DNA from 4 places in the Chryseobacterium sp. CS2K3 genome. Region 3 is predicted to be linked to each of the others. Evidence: riboswitches for the same ligand, from Rfam matches in the RefSeq annotation. Region 3 holds a riboswitch; each other region holds the start of a gene.
What was found. Region 3 has a riboswitch for cobalamin ahead of metE (5-methyltetrahydropteroyltriglutamate--homocysteine S-methyltransferase). Riboswitches for the same ligand answer to the same signal wherever they lie in the genome.
Positions count from the first base shown of each region.

Region 1: linked by a shared signal. The riboswitch ahead of AC5YGG_RS04115 (T9SS type A sorting domain-containing protein) and the one ahead of metE (5-methyltetrahydropteroyltriglutamate--homocysteine S-methyltransferase) in region 3 are both predicted to bind cobalamin.
Region 2: linked by a shared signal. The riboswitch ahead of AC5YGG_RS00695 (TonB-dependent receptor plug domain-containing protein) and the one ahead of metE (5-methyltetrahydropteroyltriglutamate--homocysteine S-methyltransferase) in region 3 are both predicted to bind cobalamin.
Region 4: linked by a shared signal. The riboswitch ahead of AC5YGG_RS10740 (TonB-dependent receptor plug domain-containing protein) and the one ahead of metE (5-methyltetrahydropteroyltriglutamate--homocysteine S-methyltransferase) in region 3 are both predicted to bind cobalamin.

Region 1 covers NZ_JCAKRW010000002.1:222,171-226,691, reverse strand. Annotated here, with positions in the region: gene clpP (ATP-dependent Clp endopeptidase proteolytic subunit ClpP) at 99-782, shown strand; gene AC5YGG_RS04115 (T9SS type A sorting domain-containing protein) at 958-2,064, opposite strand; cobalamin riboswitch at 2,134-2,324, opposite strand; gene AC5YGG_RS04110 (esterase-like activity of phytase family protein) at 2,579-3,844, shown strand; gene tpiA (triose-phosphate isomerase) at 4,039-4,521, opposite strand, start outside.
Region 2 covers NZ_JCAKRW010000001.1:135,129-139,649, reverse strand. Annotated here, with positions in the region: gene AC5YGG_RS00710 (MbnP family protein) at 1-412, shown strand, start outside; gene AC5YGG_RS00705 (cytochrome-c peroxidase) at 405-1,454, shown strand; gene AC5YGG_RS00700 (transporter) at 1,467-2,414, shown strand; cobalamin riboswitch at 2,651-2,836, shown strand; gene AC5YGG_RS00695 (TonB-dependent receptor plug domain-containing protein) at 2,948-4,521, shown strand, end outside.
Region 3 covers NZ_JCAKRW010000015.1:57,143-61,663, reverse strand. Annotated here, with positions in the region: gene AC5YGG_RS19495 (bacteriocin-like protein) at 1-231, shown strand, start outside; gene AC5YGG_RS19490 (Lrp/AsnC family transcriptional regulator) at 305-766, opposite strand; cobalamin riboswitch at 959-1,143, shown strand; gene metE (5-methyltetrahydropteroyltriglutamate--homocysteine S-methyltransferase) at 1,317-3,620, shown strand; gene AC5YGG_RS19480 (BspA family leucine-rich repeat surface protein) at 3,938-4,521, shown strand, end outside.
Region 4 covers NZ_JCAKRW010000005.1:248,426-252,946, reverse strand. Annotated here, with positions in the region: gene AC5YGG_RS10740 (TonB-dependent receptor plug domain-containing protein) at 1-1,118, opposite strand, end outside; cobalamin riboswitch at 1,152-1,329, opposite strand; gene pafA (alkaline phosphatase PafA) at 1,453-3,099, opposite strand; gene AC5YGG_RS10730 (hypothetical protein) at 3,205-3,990, shown strand; gene AC5YGG_RS10725 (VOC family protein) at 4,029-4,421, shown strand; gene AC5YGG_RS10720 (GNAT family N-acetyltransferase) at 4,434-4,521, shown strand, end outside.

The DNA.
Region 1 (4,521 bases), on a different contig from region 3:
GGAGCCAAGGTTCTGTGACAAAAAGTCCTATAAAATTTTAGGAATAAATATTGTAATTTAAACATCAAAAATATTTTAAAATAATACATAATATAAATATGGACATTAAAAAGGAATTCAGAGATTTCTCTGTAAAGCATTTAGGAAACAACGGTCTTGTTACCGATCAGTATATGGGAATGTATGGTCCAACGAATCTTACACCATACATCATGGAAGAAAGAAGACTAAACGTTGCTCAGATGGACGTTTTCTCTCGTTTGATGATGGACAGAATCATCTTCTTGGGAACAGGAATTGATGATCAGGTTGCTAATATCGTTACAGCACAGCTTTTATTCTTAGAAAGTGCTGATCCTTCTAAAGATATTCAGATCTATATCAACTCACCTGGTGGTAGTGTTTACGCTGGATTAGGAATTTATGACACAATGCAGATCATTAAGCCTGATGTAGCGACTATCTGTACTGGTATGGCTGCTTCAATGGGAGCTGTATTATTAGTTGCCGGTGAAAAAGGAAAACGTTCTGCACTTAAGCACTCAAGAGTAATGATCCACCAGCCTTCAGGAGGTGCGCAGGGAGTTGCTTCTGATATGGAGATCAACCTGAGAGAGATGCTGAAATTAAAGCAGGAGCTTTATGATATTATCGCTCACCATTCAGGACAAACTTACGAGTGGGTTGAAAAATCTTCTGACAGAGATTACTGGATGACTTCTGAAGAAGCTAAGAACTACGGAATGGTAGATGAGGTTCTTCAAAGAGCAGAGAAAAAATAATTGATTTAAAATCATAAAAAAACGCATCCGATTGGATGCGTTTTTTTGTTTTAGCTATGGATACACGAATTTTTATTGTGTGTCTGTTTCATAATGAAGAGAATCACAACTGAAGACGTGATATTACTCTCCTTTGGAGGGGTGTCAAAAATTCAAAGAATTTTTGACGGGGTGGTTATTTCTTCACAACCTTATGTACCGTAGATCCATTTTTCGTCTTAATCTCCATCCAATACACACCTGCATTTAAAGATTTAACATTGATCTTTTTCTCTTGGGAAGTCATTACTTTTTGTCCTAAAGATGAGTAAATATTCGTCTCTATGATATTTTCAGGAGTTTCAATTTGTATAAAATCACTTGCCGGATTAGGATAAATATTGAATGTTTTCTTGCTAACAGAAGCCACAGACAGCGTCGCATCACTTGCTTCAGTAGGAGTGAAGGGTCTTCTTTCTCCAAAACTTAATCCTAACCAGCTATTATTATTCAGTTCTATCTGGCTGAGATCTGTTTTCTTCTGCCAGCTTGAAAGATCATTTCCTTTATATAGCTTCCAATTTCCAGCTCCTGAAAAAGTATTTAGTGATAAATTTGAAAGCTCGTTGTTAGCCTTTGTAAAGCTGAAATATGAAGTTTGAGACTGAATAAGCTGTAAAGCCTGTTCCGCGGTAATATTTCCGTTATATTTAATTCCAAAAACAAAAGAATTAGCGTTACCATTGGTATTATCTGTTCCGAAATCTATAACAACAAGGCTTTTATTAGTTCCTGTTCCAATCCAATTGGTAATTTGAGATGAAGTATACCATTGAGAGCTGTATGCCGGTACGGGAGTTGATGGTGGGGTGTCGATACTAATAACATCGGATCCGTAAGTAATTCCAAACCATAGCCCGTCTGTTAAAGAAGTGTATCCTGCACCATAATTTTCATTAGACATAGTTTCGGGATTGGTTCCATGCCAGGTAATCCAGGAATCATCAGTCCCTGGAGTATGATGGTTGTATGAAAAACTATATAGATAGCCTGACAAAATATCTGTTTGTATTTTAGGTTCTGCTGCAACAATGGCATTTATCATATCTTCTGCCATTAAATTGTCAGCATCAAAACGATAGCCCCAGGCATAGGATTTTGGAGTGTTATTGTCATTAAAATCGGCAATGAAGTAAGCCTTTTTAGAACCTGTTCCCACCCAAAACTTAATATCGTTTTCTGTGAATTGAGCGAAGAAAAACTGCGTACAAAGCAGTAAGAAAAAAAGATAGATTTTTCTCATAATATAATTAAATTAAAGTTTTATTCCCGAAACTTAGGTACAGGAAAAGATAAAGTCTCCAGTCCTGATATTAAAAAGGTATTCAAGGCAGGTCTCCTGGCTCGCATCCTATAGCAGACCTTCCCGGTTATAAAATCCAGTGGTATGAAACAGCTATAGGTAAAACAGCTTACAGTTGCGGGTACAGCTCAGGATTTGACTAATATTCTCACCTGATTCCCTATTATGAACAGTGTTCAACCTTAAAAACGCTGCAAATATATCATATAAATTTCTGAAATCTGTTTTGTGAATTATATCTGCGTTTACTTTATTTATCAGTGAATCTTATTTATGAAATAGGAATTTGTTGATTAATAATAAATTGAGAATAATAATTGGGTTTTCGGATTGAGAGTTGTTTTTTTTCTGTTTATATTCAATTCATCTAGGGAATCTATTGTTAAAATACAATTATCAATAGGTTTAAGATCAGTTTATAATCAATTTATACTTTCGCGCCATAAAAGTTAATATGAAAAAACTAATATTTTCCGCTTTGGTGATGACTGCATTATTCTCTTGCAGTAAAGATGATGATAATGTAAATAATCAGGATGTTAATTACTCAAAACTGCCTCAGGAATTTCCTTTTACAAACCTGGTAACAATAAACGGAGTAGATGTAATCAACGGAGGATTTGGCTCAGGAGCAGCAGCTCATCCAACAAGAAAAGGTGAGTTCTATGTGATTACTGACCGTGGTCCGAATACAGATTACCTAAACGGGAAAAAATTTTTAACACCTAATTTTACTCCAACTATCATGCATTTTAAAATCAATGCTGAAGGAAAAATAGAGGTTATTAAATATATCAAACTTAAAAATCCGTCCGGACAACCCATTACAGGCTTACCAAATCCTATAGGAATGGGGAGTACTGGTGAAGTGGCTTATGATGCAGCAGGTAATATTCTGGGAACGGATAATTATGGTTTAGACAGTGAAAGTATTGTGGCTGCACAGGATGGTACATTCTGGGTTTCCGATGAGTACGGACCCCATATCGTTCATTACAGTGCAGAAGGAGTGGAAATGGAAAGAATAAGCCCGATAGGTGTGAATACAGGAACGAGAAAACTGCCTGCTGTTTTAGCTAAAAGGAGAGCCAACAGAGGAATGGAAGGGCTTTGCATTACTCCGGACGGTAAAACATTGGTAGGAACCATGCAATCTATGATGTATGTTCCAACAAAAGCCTTGGCAACAAATAAGACTTTAACAAGAATTGTAACATTTGATATTCTTACAGGAAAAACAAAACAATATCTGTATAAGCAGGATGGTGGTGCTTCTGATTCAGTTTGTGACATTACAGCATTAGGAAATAATGAATTTCTTGTCATTGAAAGAGATGGTAATTACGGATCTCAGGGTGGCATAAAAAAAGTATACAGAATAAACCTTAGTGATGCCACAGAGGTAACCGGAGCTGACATTGCAGCCGTAGACGGAATGAAGGTAAATGGTAAAGCATTAGAACAGTGTTCTTGGGATGAACTTACCACAGCTGGAATAAAACCTGTTTCTAAAAAAATTGCTGTAGATCTTGTTGCCAAACTGGGATATGAACATGATAAATTTGAGGGAATCGTGTATTTAGGAAATAATAAGCTTGCTGTTTTCAATGATGATGACTTTGGAGTAGTAGACGACGGAGCGGGAAATCCTAAAGCTAAAATACTTCCTAAAACAGGAAAGGTTGACAAAGGAACTATGTATATAGTCGATATTCAATAATTAGATTTTTTTTAAAGAAAAGTGGCGGAATTTATTTCGCCGCTTTTTATTTGATCATTAAAGAATTCAATAAAAACGGTCTTTAGCCTGTTTAAAAAAATAATAACACCTTCTTCCATTGGCTTTCGCCAAAACTTATAATAAAAGCCCCTGGAAGTAATCCAAGGGCTTTATTTTTATATTGTTCTTATCAATTAATTGAACGCTTCAATAATCTTAGAGAAATCCTCTAATTTCAAAGCAGCACCTCCAATTAAACCACCATCAATGTCAGGCTGTGAGAAAATTTCCTTCGCATTATCCGGCTTTACAGAACCTCCGTAAAGAATAGAAACCTCATCAGCAACTTCCTGTCCGTATTTAGAAGCAATAATATTTCTGATATGAGCGTGAATTTCCTGAGCTTGTTCCGGACTTGCCGTTTCGCCCGTTCCGATTGCCCATACAGGTTCGTAAGCGATTACTACTTTTTTGATCTCCTCAGCAGTAAGTGTGAAAAGAGCTACTTCAGTTTGATTTTTCACTACTTCAAGGTGTTGTCCAGCTTTTCTCTGCTCAAGAGTTTCCCCGTTACAGTAGATTGGAGTAAGCCCTTTATCTAAAGCTAATTTTACCTTTCTGTTGCAGTGAGAATCCGTTTCTCCATGATATTGTCTTCTTTCAGAGTGTCCAATTAA
Region 2 (4,521 bases), on a different contig from region 3:
TCTGTTAGGAATGGACGGACAGGCTGAATTCTGGAACAGAGCAAAACAGAAAGGAATGTCATGGTCATGGGCTGCAGGCTATGTTTTCGTGAAACTGGAAGGGAAATATGGAACCGGTTCAGCAACAACCGAATTTATGAATCATACCGGAAATATGGGAAAAGTAACTGAGAATCACACACCGGATCTGTATAGAGAAGTTACTTTAGACTTGCCTACAACAGCCAGAGTTAATGGTAAGATCAGACCGTCTATTCATATTCTTGCAGATCTCAACCAGTTCCTGAGCGGAGAAAAACCATTAAGGCTTACAGAATCTAATGCTATGATGATGGGCTCAAGCCAGCATTTAGTAGATGTGACCAATAATCTTACAAAAATGTTTAAAGTAGACCATGTACACAATGATTAATTTCTTTTTGAAAACAATACTATTCCTGATGGTTGTGCTGCTGGGTTTTGTTTCCTGCTCAGATGAGGTGATGCAGCCTTTAGAAAAAGATGAAGCATATCATCTTAACTTCCCGTCTTACTTTCCGGAAATGACATTTGATCAATCTGCGAATCCGGTAACAAAAAATGGAGTAGAACTGGGGAGAAAGTTATTCTACGAAGGAAGGCTTTCAAGAAATAATACAATTTCATGCGGTTTCTGTCATATTCAGGAAAATGCTTTTACCCATCATGGGCATACGGTAAGCCATGGAGTAGATGACAGAATCGGAATAAGAAATGCATCACCTATTCAAAATATGGCTTTCTTAAAAAGATATATGTGGGATGGTGTCATTCATAATTTAAACGAACAGCCCATCATTCCGATGACAGACGTTAATGAAATGGATAGCTCCATGCCGGAAGCGATTTCAAAAATAAAAGATGATCAGAAGTATAAAAGGCTTTTCGCTGCCGCTTATGGTGACGAAAATATTACCGGGGAAAGGATTTTAAAAGCATTATCTCAGTTTATGGCTTCAATGATTTCTTCAGATTCCAAATATGACAGGGTAAAACAGGGTAGAGAAAGTTTTACTTCCGAAGAATCTCAGGGAATGGCTTTATTTAACAAAAACTGTGCTTCATGTCATAGCGGAGGATTGTTTACTGATGAAAGTTTTAGAAATACAGGAATGTATTATAATAACCAGTTTAAGGATGCTGGTCTTTATCGTGTGACTCTTAATCAAAACGATTGGATGAAATTCCGAGTGCCAAGTTTAAGAAATATTGAATATACGGCTCCATACATGCATGATGGCAGATTTTATACGCTGGAAGCAGTGCTCAATTTCTATTCTGATACTGTAGAAGATAATCCGAACCTTGATCCACAGCTGAAACAGAATAATCACACCGGAATTGCCATAAACAGTCAGGAAAAACAGTTGATCATCACGTTCCTGAAAACATTATCCGACAAAAGTTTTATTACCAATCCAAAATTTGCAGAATAATTAAAAGTAGACATGAAGAAGATTATTTTAATTATAAGTCTGATTGTAAGTACGATGAATCAGGCAAAAACAATGATAGACAGCGTTTATATTCCTCACGAGTATCTCAGGACAATAGATTTTGATGAAGACTGCGATGCCTGTGGTTGTGCAGCAGGAAACGGATCGTCAGGTTTTGAATCCTTATTGAATCCCCAGTTTATCGGGATTAAATATTTTGCCCAGCATTATAAAGCAAAAGAAAACCTATTTGTAAAAGACCTTACGCAGGATCAGTATTTTAATACGTTACAGCTTTGGGGTAAAATTCCTTTAACTAAAAAATTAAGTGTGTATGCAAGCCTGCCCTTCCATTTTCATGAAAAAAAAACCATGCAGGGAGATATAAAAATCAATGGAATTGGAGATCTTAACGTAATGGGAATTTATCAGCTGCTGGTTTCTAAAGATAACTTTCATCAGTTAAGCGGAGGTGTGGGCATAAAAGTTCCTTTGGGAAAGTTTGATGAAAAAGGAGCATCTGGCGTCAATCCGAGTTTTCAGTTGGGAACCGGGAGCTGGGATTATCAGGCAGCATTGAATTATAAATTTCAGAAAAATAAAGTAGCTGTATTGATTAATACAGATTATACCGTAAAAACAGAAAACAAAAAACATTACCGTTTCGGAAACCAGTGGAATTATGCGGCTACAGGCTTTTATCAGATCGCAGGAAATGAAAAGACTATTTTTTCAGCAAAAGCCGGGCTTCAGGGAGAAGTATATGATCAGAACAAACAGTTTAACGAAGCATTACCCAATACTTCAGGAAGTGCTTTATATGGAAAACTGGGGTTTGAAGCTTCTTATAAAAAGTTCAGTCTGGGAAGTGAAATTATGCTGCCGGCATATACTAATCTGGCTGGTGGAGATATTGAAGCAAAATCACGTTTCAGTATTTTCTTAAACATTGGAATATAGCGTACTCCCATTCAAGAGACGAATTATTATACATTAAACGGGATTATTCTATTTTGGAATAATCCCGTTTTTTATTTCTACAACGAGCGTATCAAATGCGGATTTTTGAAGAAAGAAGTTAAAATAACAATGTCGCTTCAATATATTTAATTCCGTATCAGCAGTAGCTATTCCGAGTTATTCTTTTATAATATTGTAAATCATTTTGTTATTTGTGGCATTATATTAATAATTGTCTATCTTTGCCGAAATTTGGTGAGCCGTAAAAAGCTCTTAAAAGGGAATCCGGTGAGAATCCGGAACAGACCCGCTGCTGTAAGCTCCGCACCAAAGTTTTTGAAGAGTATATCCACTGTTTTTTTAATGGGAAGGATTTCAAAAATGGAGTAAGTCAGAAGACCTGCCAGACAATTAAACGTTTGACGCTTTCGTGGAATAAAGCTTAGGACATCAATGATGCTGTGCAGTGAATGCTGTGCTTTGTCGTTGCTTTCTTATATCCATTAGCGTCATCATTATCCCTAAATGAGCTAATGGTGGCAAAACTGACTACATCTCAACTTCATAAGGTTGTTTTCACATTATGTGTGTTAACATCACAATTCCTGTTTTCCCAATCGAAGAAAAAAGACAGCATTAAAGAGGAAGCCATTAAGACTGTCAATATTTATAAAAAGAATTTTAGAGAAATCATTCCTGCTCAGGTTTTGCAGGGCGAGGAACTTGAAAGACTGAACAGCCATTCCGTTGCGGATGCACTTCGTTACTTTTCCGGCGTTCAGATTAAAGATTACGGAGGAATGGGCGGTTTGAAGACCGTTAATATCCGAAGTATGGGAAGCCAGCACGTGGGAGTTTTCTATGATGGGATTCAGCTAGGAAATGCTCAGAATGGAGTGGTAGACTTAGGAAGATACTCTCTGGATGATCTGGAAGAAATATCCTTATATAACGGGCAGAAAAGTGAAATCTTTCAGCCTGCAAAGGATTTCGGTTCCTCAGGATCTATTTATTTGCAGCCAAAAACTCCTGTATTTAAAGGAACGAAAAAAACAAACCTTATTATAAGAGCCAAAAGTGCCTCTATTGATCTGTTTAATCCTTCTTTCCGCCTCGAGCAAAAGCTTTCAGAGAAGGTCTCCAGTAGCTTCAGTGCTGAATTTCTCCAAAGTGACGGAGTTTACAAGTATCGTTACGGGAAAAAATACTCCAATGGTCAGACTGCTTACGATACGATTGCCAAAAGATATGATTCCGATATTAAAACAAAACGGTTTGAAACATCCGTCAATGGAATTTTAAATAACGGAAACTGGAATGTACGCGGCTATGGCTTTATTTCAGATCGTGGGATTCCGGCACCTATTGTGAACAGCCGTTTTGATGCCAGGGGTGCGAGAATGAAAGACGAAAATTATTTTGTACAGGCAAATCTCAGAAAAAAGCTCTTTCCGAAATTTGAAACTCAGCTGAAGGCAAAATTTGCCTATGATTATACTTATTTTAATGATACTGTATTATCACAAGCTGTTTATCCGGCACAAAATACGTATATCCAACGAGAAGTTTATCTTTCTTCTTCCAATATATATTCTGTCAATTCCAATTGGGATATTAGTTTGAGCGGAGATTTCCAGTATAATAATATGGATGCCGATTTAAAAAACTTTTCTTTCCCTATCCGATATACAACACTTGTGGCATTGGCTACCACATATCAGTGGAACAGGTTCAAATTCTTGGGAAGTCTTTTGGGTACTTTTACTTTTGAAGAAGTAGAACGTAATCTTAGACCTGATGACAGAAGAGAATGGACACCATCTTTCTTTATGAGCTATCAGCCTGCTTCGATTCCGGAGCTTACCATCAGGGCTTTTCATAAACAGATTTTCAGGCTGCCGACTTTTAATGATTTGTACTATACCAATATTGGAAGTACCTACCTGAAACCGGAATTTACGTATCAGTATGATCTGGGATTTACCTATCAGAAAAAAAATGATAACGCTGTCTTGAAGGCTTTTCACATCAAGGTTGACGGATACTATAACAGGGTAAAAGACAAGATCGTTGCAATGGCACAACAAAATTTGTTCCGCTGGATGAT
Region 3 (4,521 bases):
GGACTACTTGATCCAATCGGAGGATTATTAGGAGGTCTTGGAGGTGTAATTGGTGGCGTTGTTGGCGGCCTAGGTGGAGTTATCGGCGGAGCTGTAGGAGGCGTAGGCGGTGTTGTTGGTGGCGTTGTTGGCGGTGTAGGTACTGTTGTTGGTAATGCATTATGTCAAACTCAGTGCGTTGTCAACGGTGTAATTCACATCAAGTTACTTGAATGTGGATCTACTTGCTAAGATAAAACGAACAAGCACTTAAAAAAGTATAACCGCTCTTTTCAGAGCGGTTTTATTATGTAAAAAATCCTTACTATATCGTTAATCCATGATTATTTTTCACTTCAGCCATCACAAATGTACTATGAGTACTACCAATAGAATCTACAGATCCTAATTTATTAAATACAAAGTCCTGATAGTGTTTCATATCCCGAACCTGAACTTTCAGCAGAAAATCAAAATCACCGGAGATATTATAACATTCGGCAACTTCTTCAATCTCCAAGATTTCTTTTACAAAATCATATCCTACAGACCTGTCATGAATTTTTAATTTGATCTGACAGAAAACAGTGAATCCACGATTGAGTTTTTCAGCATCCAGAACCGCTGCATAACTTTTAATATAACCTTCCTGTTCAAGTCTTTTTACCCGTTCAAAAACCGGGGAAGGTGAAAGGTTAATTTCCTTTGCAAGTTCCTTTACTGTCAATTTTGCATTGGTTTGAAGCAATCTCAGCAACTTCAGGTCTTTATCATCAAGCTGTTCCACAGAATATTATTCTTTTATAGTTTATAATCTATCAAATTTAAAGAATAAAATTCTAATTAAAGTAATTATTAAAGTTTTATTTGCTTAATAATCCATAAACAATTGATAATAAATTCTGTATTACTAATTTTACACAAAATTAAAATCTTCTATCAAAGGAAATCATTTGATAAAAGTATAGTTCTTTATATATCTTCATCAAACAGGAAAGGTTTTACTTAAGGTAAATTAATAGGGAATCGTGTGCAAATCACGAGCTGTCGCGCAACTGTAAGTAACATACCAAAGGCTTTTGTCCTTGTATATCCACTGTGTAAACGGGAAGGATGACAGAAGCTGTTACAAGTCAGGAGACCTGCCTTTACTGAATTGACAATGCTTTCGCGGTCTGAAGCTTTGAATCATACAGATGATATATTGTTACGTAGTTTCATGTAAGATGAAATTGCTGGTTATTTATATCATTTATATTCGGTTTCTTCTCTGTAAAAGCATTACGAAGCTTTCAAAGGACTTTTTTTAACTATAAAGTTTAATTAAAGTATCAAAAATGCAAACACACATTCTGGGCTATCCGCGTATTGGTAGCAAAAGAGAACTTAAAAAAGCCTGCGAACAGTATTGGGCAGGAAAAATTGTTTTGGAAGAACTTCTTACTGTAGGAAGAACTCTCTGTAATCAAAACTGGAATATCCAGAAAGAGACAGGAATAGATCTGATTCCTTGTAATGATTTTTCTTATTATGATCAGGTATTAGACATGAGTTTGATTGTCGGAGCCATTCCTACACGATACCATGAAGTAGCTCTTAGAAAGAACAATTCTGAACTCGACCTTTATTTTGCTATGGCAAGGGGGTACCAAAAAGACGGATTAGATATTACGGCAATGGAAATGACGAAATGGTTTGATACCAATTATCATTATATTGTTCCGGAATTCTATAAAAATCAGCAATTTAAGCTTACTTCAGATAAGATTTTCAATGAATTTGCAGGTGCAAAACAGGCGGGAATCAATGCAAAACCAGTGATTATCGGTCTTGTTTCGTATTTGCTTTTAGGAAAGGAAAAGGAAGAAGGGTTTGATAAATTGGATCTTGTTTCAAATATCCTCCCGGTTTATATTGAAATACTATCAAAACTTCAGGCTCAGGGCGCTGAATGGATTCAGTTTGATGAACCTTTTTTAGCTTTAGATATAACAGACAAGGCAAAAGAAGCGTATCTTAAAGTTTATGCTGAGCTTAGGAAGCAATTTCCTAAATTAAAGTTTATCATCGCAACGTATTTTGAAGGATTAAAAAATAATTTGTCCCTTGCCGTTTCACTTCCTGTAAATGTTCTGCATATTGATCTGGTAAGAAATCCTGAACAGTTAGAAGAAATACTCCAGTCTATTCCTGACAATCTGGGATTATCTCTTGGAATTGTAGACGGAAGAAATATTTGGAAAAATGATTATGAAAAATCTTTATCCTTCATTACAAAGTCTCTTGAAAAATTAGGATCTGAAAGGGTTTTCATTGCTCCATCTTCATCATTGCTTCATTCTCCATGTGATTTAGAATTTGAAACGGACCTTGATCCTGAGGTTAAAAACTGGCTAGCCTTTGCAAAACAAAAGGTAAAAGAGGTTGTAGATCTTAAAGAATTGGCATCTGGTACAGAAAACTCAGCTGTTCTCACAAATTTTGAGGAAAATAAAAAGGCTATTTCAACCAGAAAAACATCTTCACTCATCCACAATGAAAATGTGAAACAAAGATCTGAGGCTGTAAGTGAAAGGGATTCGCAAAGGAAAAATACGTTCCCAATCCGTAGAAAAGAACAACAGAAAGTCTTACAATTACCATTATTTCCCACAACTACCATCGGGTCTTTCCCTCAAACAACAGAGGTAAGAAACTGGAGGGCAAAATTTAAAAAGGGAGAATTAACAGCTGGAGAATATGATGCTTTATTAAAAAAAGAAACACAAAGAACTATCCGCTGGCAGGAAGAAATAGGAATAGATGTTCTTGTTCATGGTGAATTTGAACGTAACGATATGGTGGAATATTTCGGAGAACAATTAGAAGGTTTCGCATTTACGAAAAATGGGTGGGTTCAAAGCTACGGAAGCCGTTGTGTAAAGCCTCCGATTATCTATGGAGATGTTTTCAGACCTGATCCGATGACGGTGTATTGGTCTCAATATGCACAATCTCAAACTAATCAATGGGTAAAAGGGATGTTAACAGGACCTGTTACCATTTTACAATGGTCTTTTGTACGGGATGACCAACCACGTTCTGAAACCTGTAAGCAGATCGCTTTGGCAATTCGCGATGAAGTAAATGATCTTGAAAAAGCAGGAATCCGAATTATCCAGATTGATGAGCCGGCAATACGTGAAGGACTTCCTTTAAGAAAATCTGATTGGCAAAACTATTTGAAATGGGCTGTAGAAGCTTTCAGAATCTCATCAAGTGGAGTAGAAGATGCTACTCAAATTCATACGCATATGTGTTATTCTGAATTCAATGATATTATCAAAAATATCGCAGATATGGATGCTGACGTGATTACCATAGAGTGTTCACGTTCACAGATGGAGCTTTTGAATGCCTTTGCAGATTTTAAGTATCCGAATGAAATCGGTCCGGGAGTTTATGATATTCACTCACCAAGAGTTCCATCCAAAGAAGAAATGATTGAGTTGCTAAAAAAGGCTCAGGATGTAATTCCTGCTCATCAGCTTTGGGTAAATCCTGACTGTGGATTAAAAACCAGACATTGGGATGAAACCGAGAAAGCTTTAATTGCAATGGTGACTGCTGCTAAAGAAGCTTCTTTGGAATATTCAGTTTAATTATTCAATACATATAAAAATAATAAGCATCCGTCTGGATGCTTATTATTTTTTATCAATTTTTCTAATCATGTTTATAAATTCTGAGAAACAAAATCAGATTTACTTCACTGGAAACAAAGTTAAAAATAAATTATAACAATCTCATTTTCAATAAAATAAATTTACATAAAATTGATAAATATTTAGTAATAAAGTTGTAATACGACATGTTCTGTCGCTGTGCGTCTATATCTTTGTTATAGAGATAAGATAAGGAATCCCGGGAAATTATTGTCTTACTAAACCCAATTTTAATCATTAAATTATTATTTTTTATGTACAAAAAACAACTAGTAATCATTTTTCTTTTTCTATTTTTTATTGCGAATGCACAGACTGAATTTATTACTTTGTGGAAACCGAATATCAATGGTACCATCGATAATTCAATCTCTTTTGGCGGTACCGGAACTGATTATACCATTAGCTGGGAAGAAGTTGGATATCCTCAACACAATGGAGTGCTAAGTTCTATCACTTCTAATAGCAGCACTCCAACAATCATATCTTTTGGTCCTTCTCTGCATACAAATCCCATTCAGGCAGTTTACAAATTAAAAGTATCAAATGGTAACGGATTATTTTATGGTTTTAGAGCGAGTACAAATTATATTGATCCTAATGCTAATCCTGAACTCGTCGAAATCAGTCAATGGGGAGAAACTATTTGGCTTCAGCAATTCAATCAGGGGTTTGCAGGATGTCCTAACCTAAATGTAACGGCTACAGATGCACCTAATCTTACCCAGATAAACAATTTATCACAAATGTTTTTTAATTGTTCATCTTTAATTGGCAATAATTCATTTTCAAATTGGAATACCAGTACAATTATTACGATGAATGGTATGTTTAGCCG
Region 4 (4,521 bases), on a different contig from region 3:
TTCTTGATTCCTGCTTCAAAACGTAAATCTTTATTTACAAAATATCTTATCATTCCCGCTAAAGAACCTACATTACGTCTGATCGTTCCTATTCCGGTTTCATAGCCTTGTGCTTTATTCACCTGGAATTCTCCGATAGCATTAAAATTAATCTTTGGAGTAATGAAATAATTAAAATCGTTTTTAAAAATATAGTTCTTTCCTTCTGCACCACTCGATTTAGGTAAATTAAGCGCCGAGAAATACTGGAAATTATCTTCGGTATAAGCAGCTTTCAGACTATTGGACAGATTTTCTTTATTAACATCCCATGAAATTACACTTCGTAAAGTCTGAGCTTTATATTTCGTTCTGTTACCATTGGACTCGTAAATAGGATAATGCTGTGAAGCGTCAAACACCTGACTTTGCCAGGAAATGGTCTGATCATGGGCAATTTTATAAGCTGTTCCCACATTAAAGGTTGTATTATAATACCTTCCATTAATATTCTTGAATGGTGTAATACCCGTTATATATTCCGGAACTTCATAATCATTTGCGCTTACAGCATAGTTTAAAGAAGCCTTAAAGCTGAATTTCTCATTACTGTAAGAACCTTTAACAAAGTTATTGTAAGTACCAAAAGATGCTGCCTCTGAAAACAGAGAACCATGAAAACCTTTATTAAATTCAAGAGTGTTATTCAGGTGAATACTCCCCCCGATAGCTCCCGAGCCATACGTAACACTTCCTCCGCCAGCCTTTACTCCGATCTGGTCATATCCGAATAAAGCAATATTATTGACGTCACCCTGACCTAAAAAGTTAGAATTGATATTAATACCATTCCAGACAAAAGCAGTCTGCTGAGCTGTAGTTCCTCTGAAAGAAGGTGAAGAAACTGCACCACGACCATTTTCTTTAATATAAACATCAGATTGAAACCTCAACAGTTCAGAAAGGTTACTGGAGTTTTTTTGTATTTCTGAAGGAGTGATGATTTTAATAGGATGAAATTGCTTCGCCTTATTCATCTGGCTGTCGAAAATATAAATGGTATCAATTGATTTCTCCTGACCGAAAAGAAAACAGCCATAAGACGACAAAAACAGTACTACAGATCTTTTTATATTCATATCTTTTTACTTTTCCTCCGAAAGCAATATGTTTTATTGATTATCATTCTGGCAGGTCTCCTGACTTTCGCTTTCTGCGCCTTCCCGTTTTTACACAGTGGCTTTTTACAGAAATTTTTATTGCGATTTACAGTTGCGGGGACAGTCTGGGCATTTCACCCAATTCCCTTTTCATTCCAATATACTGGAAACCAAAATTTTTGCAAAGATAGTTTTTTAAACGTATTAGCCAAAAAAGGAACTTATGCTCTACCCTTTTCCTTTTCATATATTCTAAAATAAAAAGCTGCTTCCAATCCTGAAAGCAGCTCTATATTGATAATAATTGTATAAATTATTTACCCATAACTTCTGTGATTGGATTTCCAACATTTCCGCTTGGGAACTGAATTTTTAACAGTGAAGAAACAGTAGGGGCAATATCAGTCATGTGATAAGCCTTGTTACTTTCTCCCTGCTTTACACCCCATCCCATAAAGATCAATGGAATGTGCGAGTCATAAGAATTCCATACACTGTGTGTAGTACCTGTTTTAGAATATGGAGGAAGCATTGAGTCATGCGAAATCAGCTGAATATCTCCACTTCTCTGTCTGTTGATCCCATTAATAATTCTCTGCTTGATCGGCTCCGGAATGCTGGCTTCCTGAACCCTGTCTACAGAAACTGCATATAAAACAGTAGGATCTTTTTCTAATTCTTTTACAGTAAAGTTTCTTACATCATCCAGTTCAAGTTTGCTGTCTGCCAATACTTTTCTGTCAAAGTAGATCTGATAATTGTCAATCGCATTGATTAGCTTATCTGCTCCGAATTTATCTTTAAGCTTTTGGTTAAGATTTTTTTCTGCACCTTCACCAAAGAAACCTGTCGGGATTTTATGTTCTTTCAGGAATCCTACAGAATGTGCGCCACCATGGTCAGCAGAAAGGAAAACAGTATACTCTCCTTTTCCAACTTTTGAATCCAGGTAATTGAAGAATTGTGCTAAATCCTGATCTAATCTGATATACACATCTTCTACTTCAATAGAATTCGGTCCGAATTTATGTCCTGCATAATCCGTAGAAGCCAGATTGATTGCTAAAAAGTCTGTAATATTATCACCACCCAATTTTTCACCTTCTACAGAAGCTTCCGCTAACTTTAATGTCAAAGTATTTCCAAAAGGTGTATAACGGATATTATCTTTTTTAGTCTGATAATCCTTAGCAAGATCATTGTAAGGGAATGTAGGTGTTTTTGCGCTTCCTAATAGTCCTTCCCAAGGTGAATTGTCCGGAGCACTTTCCGTGTATTGGTTGATCGGTAGTAAAGTATTCCATCCGTTTGCCACCAATTTTTCTGGTAAATTCTGAGAGTTGAATGACTTCACCCACTGAGGAAGATCATTCATGTACCATGTACTTGTAATAAAATTTCCGGTACTGTCGTCAAACCAAAAAGCACCATTAGGTGTATGACCTGCCGGAAGAATAGAAGCTCTATCTTTCAAAGAAACCCCGATTACTTTACCCTGGAAGTTTGTTGCTAATCTCAATTCATCAGTTACTGTTGTAGACCAAAGATTTTTTGGAGAATGGCTTCCCGTTTTCGTATTCGTTGTTCCTACCGGCTGTACACTTTCGTCTGCAGTACAATATACACCTTTACCTGTTTCCTTATCCGTCCAGTCGTTTCCGGCAATCCCGTGAATTGCAGGTACAGATCCTGTATAGATACAAGTATGTCCTAAAGCTGTAATTGTAGGCACATAAGGAATATGTACATTATTTAAAGAATATCCTGTATTCAAAAGTCTTTTGAAACCGTCATTTCCATATTTATTATAAAAACGGTATAAGTAATCCCAACGCATCTGGTCTACGACAAGACCTACTACTAATTTGGGTCTCTCCAATTGAGAATTTTTGACCTTCTGTGCATTGATCGTAACTACGGACATGAAAGTAACTGCCGCAATTGAAATTTTCCTAAACATCCACGTAAATTTTTTATTCATCACAAATTTAGGGGTTTTGAAAGTTTTAGAGTATGAAATTTTCTTTAAATTTGATCTTTATGCAATTAATCAACCCAATTCAACATGATTCTAGGAGTATATTGGTACTTTAAATTTCCTGAAAACCTATACAATTTCAGATTTTTTAAGTTTTTTGAAGGATATGGAGGTCATGCTGATAATGCGGCAGAACTTGTGGCAAGAGTTTACGTGAATAATCCCAATGATTTTATTAAAAAACTCGAAATCCTTAAAGATCAGTTTAAAAAAGCTTTTTTACATCTTAATATCAGCGGAAACGAAATCATCATCAGTATTGGCGGACATCTGCTTTTTGATTTTTATTTTCAGTTTGCTCTAGAAATAGAAGAACTGTTGATCCAGGAAAATGCTGCATCAATGGATTCAAACCTTCCCTTTACATCAGAAAGATCCCAAACCTTTCCCATAGAAAGAGACCATTTCGGAAACATTGAAGATCGCTTTATTCAGCTGGTAGGTTCAGATTTTAAAAAAAATAATGCTGAAAACTTTTCCATAAGAATTGACTGTAATTTGCCTTTAACAGATAAAGAACATTTTATCAAAGCTCTGATTCCCATCTGCAAAGAAGAAAATATCAATGTGTTTTATTATAATGATTGCGAGTTCAACAATCATTGTAATCTGATGCTCTTTTTTACAAATGGCAGACAGACAAAAAATGCTATTCAAACTGTTAATATCAATACTTTTGGAAACAAAGTAAGACACCTGGCTCAGAAATATTCGCTTCATTTCGGGCATTTTGAAGGTTTAAAATATTATCCCCAAACTGGTCCTCATGTTGAAATGATGGTGGATGAAGAATATATTTTGAACCCAGAATAAACACAAACCTAATTCAATACTCATCTTTAAACAATGCTATGATTAAGTTCAAATATGTCATTTTATATGTAGAAAGTGTAGAAACATCCATGAATTTTTACAAAGACACTTTCAATGCTGATATCAAATTCATCACTCCGGAAAAAGATTATGGAGAATTACTGACAGGAGAAACTACTCTTTCTTTTGCATCTATCGATCTTGCTGGTTCTAATGTAAAAAAAGGATTCTTACATTCAAAAACAGAGGTAAAACCTTTCGGATTAGAATTAGGTTTCGTTACTGACAATGTGGAAGCACTGGTTAAAAAATCAATATGCAACGGTGCCGTATTGTATGAAGACATTGCTGTAAAACCTTGGGGTCAAAAAACAGCTTACATCAAAGACCTTGATAATTATTTAGTGGAAATTTGCACAGAAATTCAATAAAATACCTACTCCGTGGAAATTAAAAAATTACAGAAACTGACAACCAATCCAAGTATATATTGGGGACAGAATGGTTACTCAACAGATACAATCTATACTG